Regions from separate parts of the Aquibium microcysteis genome, predicted to be linked through region 3. Evidence: predicted binding sites of a transcription regulator. Region 3 holds the regulator's gene; each other region holds the start of a gene.
What was found. The regulator LexA, encoded in region 3, represses DNA repair genes until DNA is damaged. The targets are predictions, from matches to a motif close to TGTTCNNNNTGTGTTCNG.
Positions count from the first base shown of each region.

Region 1: the regulator LexA is predicted to act here: its motif matches at 856-873, upstream of ruvC (crossover junction endodeoxyribonuclease RuvC).
Region 2: the regulator LexA is predicted to act here: its motif matches at 1,202-1,219, upstream of IAI54_RS18390 (helicase-related protein).

Region 1 is NZ_CP061080.1:4,098,991-4,101,256, reverse strand. It holds gene IAI54_RS19155 (carbonic anhydrase) at 1-269, shown strand, start outside; gene ruvC (crossover junction endodeoxyribonuclease RuvC) at 296-814, opposite strand; gene IAI54_RS19145 (TSUP family transporter) at 1,033-1,815, shown strand; gene rcdA (protease adaptor protein RcdA) at 1,822-2,266, opposite strand, start outside.
Region 2 is NZ_CP061080.1:3,942,856-3,945,121, forward strand. It holds gene IAI54_RS18390 (helicase-related protein) at 1-1,046, opposite strand, end outside; gene phbB (acetoacetyl-CoA reductase) at 1,436-2,158, opposite strand; gene IAI54_RS18400 (acetyl-CoA C-acetyltransferase) at 2,257-2,266, opposite strand, start outside.
Region 3 is NZ_CP061080.1:1,649,257-1,651,522, reverse strand. It holds gene IAI54_RS07530 (ComEC/Rec2 family competence protein) at 1-1,126, shown strand, start outside; gene lexA (transcriptional repressor LexA) at 1,120-1,833, opposite strand; gene IAI54_RS07520 (sensor histidine kinase) at 2,261-2,266, shown strand, end outside.

The sequences.
Region 1 (2,266 bases), 2.4 Mb from region 3:
ATTTCATCGGAAAGTGGATGAGCATGGTGGCACCGGCGGCCGACGTCGTCAGCCACAACAGCATGATGACCGCCGGCGAACGGCAGACCGCGCTGGAGCGGATCTCGATCCGCTTCTCGATCGCCAATCTGCGGACCTTTCCCTGCGTCAAGATCCTGGAGGACAAGGGCCGGCTGTCGCTGCACGGCGCCTGGTTCGACATTTCGACGGGAGAATTGTGGGCGATGAACCGCCAGTCGGGCGATTTCGAGCGGCCCGAACTCGCCTGAGGCGCGTGCGCGACCGCAGGCGCCGATCAGCCTGCCCTGGCCAGTGCCGCCAGACGCCCCGCCGCGCTCTGCCGGTGATGGGCATGGCAGATGGCGATCGCCAGCGCATCGGCAGCGTCGTCGCTGTCGAAGGCGGCCCGCGGCATCAGCACCTTCACCATCATGTGGATCTGCCGCTTGTCGCCATGGCCGACGCCGATGACGGTCTTCTTGACCGCGTTCGGCGCGTATTCGGAAACCGGCAGGCCGGCCAGCGCCGGCACCAGCATGGCCACGCCGCGCGCCTGGCCGAGCTTCAGCGTCGCGGTGGCGTCCTTGTTGACGAAGGTCTGCTCGACCGCCGCCTCGTCCGGCCGCTCGGCGTGGACGATGGCGGCGAGACCGTCGTGCAGCTGGCACAGGCGCGAGGCGAGATCGGCCTTGTCGTCGGACCGGATCGTGCCGGCGCCGAGGAAGCGCAGGGAATTGCCGCAGGCCTCGATGATGCCCCATCCGGTGCGCCGGAGGCCCGGGTCGATGCCGATGATGCGAATCGTCTCTGCCATGGACCTATCCTATGCGAGTCGAGGACCATTGCCATGCTGAAGTGAACAAATGAGAAACATTTCCACCGCCGTCCAGGGGACGGCGGCCGGAACCCGCCTGAAGCGTGCCGCGATCTTGCAGATCCGCGCCGCACGCTTCAGGTCCTTTTCTCCCATGTCTTTCCCCCGAACCGGTGCCCGCTTCCGGGAGACATGCGTCAGGGCGCGAGACGTGCACAGTGCCGACAGACCTGCCTGTCCCCGACGCCGCGCTTGGCGTGCTTCTGGTCACCGTGCTGCTGGCGGGCATCGCGCGCGGCCTTTCGGGCTTCGGTACGGGCATGATCGTCGCGCCCGTGGCCGGCGCGCTCTACGGCCCGCAGGCGGCGATCGTCGTCATCGTCATCATGGATTCGCTGCCGGTCCTGCCGGTGACGCTGCCGGCGCTCAGGCAGGCGCGCTGGCGCGATGTGCTCCCGGTGGCGGCCGGGCTGTTCGTGATGCTGCCGGTCGGCGTACTGCTCCTCAAGGCGGGCGATCCGGTGACGCTGCGGTGGGCGATCTCGATCGCCATCCTCGCCTGCGCGGCGGCGCTGTGGAGCGGCTGGACGTGGCGCGGACCGCGCAATGCGGCGGTCGCGGCGGGGGTGGGCGGCTTGGCCGGACTGCTCGGCGGCATGGCCTCCATTCCGGGTCCGCCGGTGATCCTCTACTGGCTCGCGTCCGGCCTGCCCGCCGCGCTGCTGCGGGCCAACCTGCTCACGCTGTTCTTCCTGGGAGAGGTGCTGTCGATCGGCAATCTCTGGACCGCGGGACTGTTCGACCGCGGGCCGGTGATGCTCGGCATCGCCGCTGCGCCGGTCTATTTCGCGGGGCTGGCCATCGGCGCAAGGCTCTATGGTCTGGCGACCGAGGCGACCTACCGGAGGGTGACCTTCGGCCTCATCGTGACTGCCGCGGTGCTGGCCTCGCCCGCGACCGAGTCGGGCGTCCGATGGGCGCTCGCGCTGTGGGGACCCTGATCGCGTTCAGCCGCGGCCGAAGGCGGTGTTGAGCAGCGAGATCTGGTCGGAAACCGGATTGGCGCGCGGCGGCTGCGCCGGCATCGCGCCGCTGCCGTAGATCTCGTCGTCCATGCGGCGGACCAGACCCTGCAGGCTCAGCGAGCGATCGACCAGATCCTTGAAGGCCTGCGGCAGTTCGTTCCAGCCGGGAACGTCGTTCTGGGCCGACGCCGTGTCGAGCCGCACCTTGGCCTTCTCGGCCGCGACCTGGTCGCGCGTCATCTCGCCGGAATTGGCGGCGCGCTGCAGGAGCAGCCAGGAGGCGATCTGCATCAGCCGCGTGGTCAGGCGCATGGATTCGGCAGCATAGAGCGTGGCTGCGAGGCGCGACAGCGTCTTGGCCGCGGCGCGGCCTTCGCCGTCGAGATACTCCGCAGTCTGCTCCACCAGCCCCATGCCCTCGTTGTAG
Region 2 (2,266 bases), 2.3 Mb from region 3:
GCCTGGGCGTCGACCGCAGGCAGCGCCTTGGTCAGGCCTTCGACCGGCGCGGGCGTCTCGATCGATCGCTTCAGTGCGTCGAGGCTCGAATAGTCGAACTGCGCCGTGCGCCATTGCAGCACCCGCACCGGCTCGAAATCGTGGCTCTCGATCTTCTCGACGAGTTCGTCGTCCAGCGGGTCGACCTGACCCGTCACTCCGAACGTCCCGTCACGCAGGTGACGTCCCGCGCGTCCGGCGATCTGTCCGAGTTCGGCCGCCGTCAGGTCGCGGTACTGGAAGCCGTCGAATTTGCGGTTCTGCGCGAAGGCGACGTGATCGACGTCGAGGTTCAGGCCCATGCCGATGGCATCCGTCGCCACCAGGAAATCGACGTCTCCCGACTGGTAGATCTCCACCTGCGCATTGCGTGTGCGCGGCGACAGGGCGCCCAGCACCACCGCCGCGCCGCCGCGCTGGCGACGGATGAGTTCGGCGATGCCGTAGACCTCGTCGGCCGAGAAGGCGACGATGGCGGAGCGGCGCGGCAGCCGGGTGATCTTCTTCGAGCCGGCATAGGCCAGATGCGACATGCGCGGCCGCGTGACGACGGAGATGCCCTTGAGCAGCTTCTCCAGGATGCCGCGCATGCTGGCCGCCCCGAGCAGCAGCGTCTCGTCGCGGCCGCGCAGATGCAGGATCCGGTCGGTGAAGATGTGGCCCCGCTCGAGATCGTTGGCGATCTGGACCTCGTCGATGGCCACGAAGGAGGCACTCGTCTCGCGGGGCATCGCCTCGACGGTGCAGACGGAATAGCGCGCCCCGGGCGGCTGGATCTTCTCCTCGCCCGTGATCAGCGAGACGTTTCCGACACCCACCTTCTCTGCGACGCGCCCGTAGACCTCGCGGGCAAGGAGCCTCAGCGGAAGCCCGATGATCCCCGAGGGGTGCGCCACCATGCGCTCGATCGCCAGATGGGTCTTGCCGGTGTTCGTGGGACCGAGAACGGCGGTCACATCCCGGCCCGACAGGATCAACGGCGATGACTTGGAGGGGTGCACGTTCATGAACTGGAGATGCGGCCCTTCGTGCCTTAGCCCCTACACTGCGCCCCCGCAGGAGTCCGGTCCGGCACGACCGGTACCACACGCCGCCGAGACATAGGGACTCCGGCCCGCGATGACAATCGCAAAACGGAGGCCGCGGCCAGATTCGCTGCAACTGGAACGAGTCTCGAACGAAAGGGAGACGAATCGCTGACTATGGGTGATTCATGCTTTGTTCGACGCATCATCTGGTTGGTCGTGTCGCCCGCGCCTACCATATCGTGAATCATTTGAATCACTTGTGCCTGCCGCGGCGATGGCCGCCGGCACCGCTCCGAAATCGCGTCAAGCAAAAACAGCGGCGGCCGGTCGCTCGCGCGAACCGGCCGCCGCAAATCCCTTCGCCTGCGTCAGATGAAGTACTGGCCGCCGTTGGCGGTGATCGTGGAGCCGGTGATGAAGCCGGCGTCGTCCGAGACGAGGAAGACGACGCAGCGCGCGATCTCGGCAGCCTCGCCCAGCCGGCCGACGGGGATCTGCGCGATGATGCTCTCGCGCACCTTTTCGGGCACCGCCATCACCATGTCCGTCCCGATGTAACCGGGGCAGACCGCGTTGACGGTGATGCCGACCCGCGCGCCTTCCTGGGCCAGCGCCTTGGTGAAGCCGAGGTCGCCCGCCTTGGCGGCCGAGTAGTTCGCCTGCGCGAACTGCCCCTTCTGGCCGTTGATCGAGGAGATCGTGACGATGCGGCCGAATTTGCGTTCGCGCATGCCGTTCCACAGCGGATGCGTCATGTTGAAGACGCCGTCGAGATTGGTCCGCATGACGTCGGTCCACTGCTCGCGCGTCATGCGGTGGAAAGGCGCGTCGCGGGTGATGCCGGCATTGTTCACCAGCACGTCCACCGGGCCGAGATCGGCCTCCACGGCAGCGATGCCGGCCGCGCAGGCGTCGTAATCGGCCACCGACCATTTGTAGGTCTTGATGCCGGTCTCGGCGGTGAACCTGGCCGCCGCTTCGTCATTGCCGGCATAATTGGCTGCGACCCTGTAACCCGCATCCTTCAGCGCCATCGAGATGGCCGCGCCGATGCCGCGCGATCCGCCGGTGACGAGTGCTGTCCTTGGCATTCCGTGTCTCCTCCTCGGTTAGGGCAATCGGCAGTCGGCAGTCGGCACCTGGACTTCCTGCCCCTTTTCCGACTGCCGACTGCCGAAACCCGACTGCCTTAATTCATC
Region 3 (2,266 bases):
GCGGCGCCTTCGCCACCCGCCGGGCGGCGGGCGGAACCACGACCGCGCGCTGCCGCGGGCCCTGCTCGGGAAGGGCCTCGCCTATGCCGGCGGCATCGCGGCGACCTCGCTGATCGCCGGGACGGCGACGGCGCTCTACGGCGTGTGGCACTTCCACCGGGCCTCGCCGCTCGGTCTCGTGGCGAACCTGCTCGCCATGCCCGTGGTGTCGCTCGTCGTCATGCCGTCGGCGGTGCTCGCCGGCGTGCTGATGCCGTTCGGGCTCGACGGGCCGGCGCTCGACCTGATGGGCTGGGGCATCGGCGTGATGCTGGCGGTCGCGCGCCGGCTGGCGGAGCTGACGCCGATCGACGCCGTCGGCGCCATCCCGGCGGCAGCAGTGCTGACGCTGACGGTGGCCCTCGTGCTGGCGACCGTGCTGACCACATGGCTGCGCCTGCTCGCCCTGCCGCTGCTCGTCGCCGGCCTCGCCATCATCGCGGGCCGCGACCTGCCGGATCTGTTCGTATCGGACGACGGCCGCCTGGTCGCCATGCGCATGGGCAACGGCGACCTCTCCGTCAGTCGGCCGCGACCGAGCGACTTCGTCACCGGGATATGGATGGATGCGGCCATGGCCGGCGCAGTCGTCCGGCCGGTGATGACTTCGGGCGGAGCCGAGCAGGCATCCGGCGTGCCGCAGCCGTTCTCGCCGCCGGAGCCCGACACGCCGTTCACCTGCACCGGCGGAGCCTGTGCTGCCCGCCATGCCAGCGGCGCGTTGGTCGTCTGGGTGAGCGAGGGGGTGTCGGCATCAGGGCATTGCGGTACCGCCGCCCTCATGGTGATCGAGGATGCGACGGTCGCTGCCCCCTGTCCCGCCGGCAGTTCCACGACCGTGCTCACGAGGCGCGATCTCGCCCGCCGCGGCAGTGCGGAAGGACGATTCACGGCGGCCGGCGAGGGGAGGGGAGCAAACGTCGCGCTCCGCCGCGCCATACGCGAACCCTTCAGACCCTGGCATGCGCACCGGAGCTTTTCGCGCGAGGCGCGCGGCATGCCGCCCTATGAGCCCGAAAGGCGGAAGCCGGACGAAAGCAGCGCAGGTGCTCCGGCCGGCAGGAGCCCGGACGCGCCGGCTCAGTAACGCCGGATGAGGCCGACCAGTTTGCCCTGGACGCTGACGCGGTCGGGTCCGAAGATCCGCGTCTCGTAGGCGGGGTTGGCCGCTTCGAGCGCAATCGACGCGCCCTTGCGGCGGAAGCGCTTCAGCGTCGCCTCTTCGCCGTCGACGAGCGCCACCACGATGTCCCCGGGCGTGGCACTGGAAGTATTGCGGATGATGACCGTATCGCCGTCGAGGATGCCGGCCTCGATCATCGAATCGCCCTTCACCTCCAGCGCGTAGTGGTCGCCGCCCGCCAGCATGTCCGGCGGCACCACGACCGAATGGGTCTGGTGCTGGATGGCGTCGATCGGAACGCCGGCGGCGATGCGGCCCATCACCGGGATCGAAACACCGTTCGCGTTGTCGTCGTTGCTGGCCGTGCGCGCGGGACTCGCTTCCGGCTTCCTGCCTAGTCCGCCCTCCACGACGCTGGGCGAGAACTTCCGCGGCGCGCCGAGGCCGGGCGCAATCGAATCGGGCAGCCGCAGCACTTCCAGCGCGCGGGCGCGGTTGGGCAGCCGCCGGATGAAACCGCGTTCCTCCAGCGCCGTGATCAGGCGGTGGATGCCCGACTTGGAGGCGAGATCGAGCGCCTCCTTCATCTCGTCGAAGGACGGCGGTATGCCCGTCTCCTTCAGACGCTCGTGGATATAGAGCAGCAGTTCGTGTTGCTTGCGGGTCAGCATGGGTCCACCCCCGGAAGGAATCGTGCGAAAAACAAAACCGGAACAAACCTATCTGTTCCAGTCTTGTTCCGCAATCGCTTTGTTCGGATCCGGTCACCGCGCATGCGCAGAAACCGGCCAGCGCCGCTTCCCGCTGCCACGCCCGCCTGACCGGCGCGATGGGCGAGCCGCGGCGCCGGGGATGGAAGCGCCGACGGCTGGGGACGAAGGTCGGTCAACCGCTGGTAAATTCTCCGCGTGCGTTGCATAGGTTGGCAGGCGGGGCGTGGCGTGGAAGTCGCAGGGGAATTCCGGTGTCGCCCGGCTCTTACGAGAGGGGCGTCTGTCGGGGCTCATGGAATTCTCACCGAGGCGGGCTGCCGAGCCGGTCGCATCTCATCTGAAGACGGCGAGCATTCGCTCGCGTGTCGCCGACTATGGAAGCGAGTTGCTG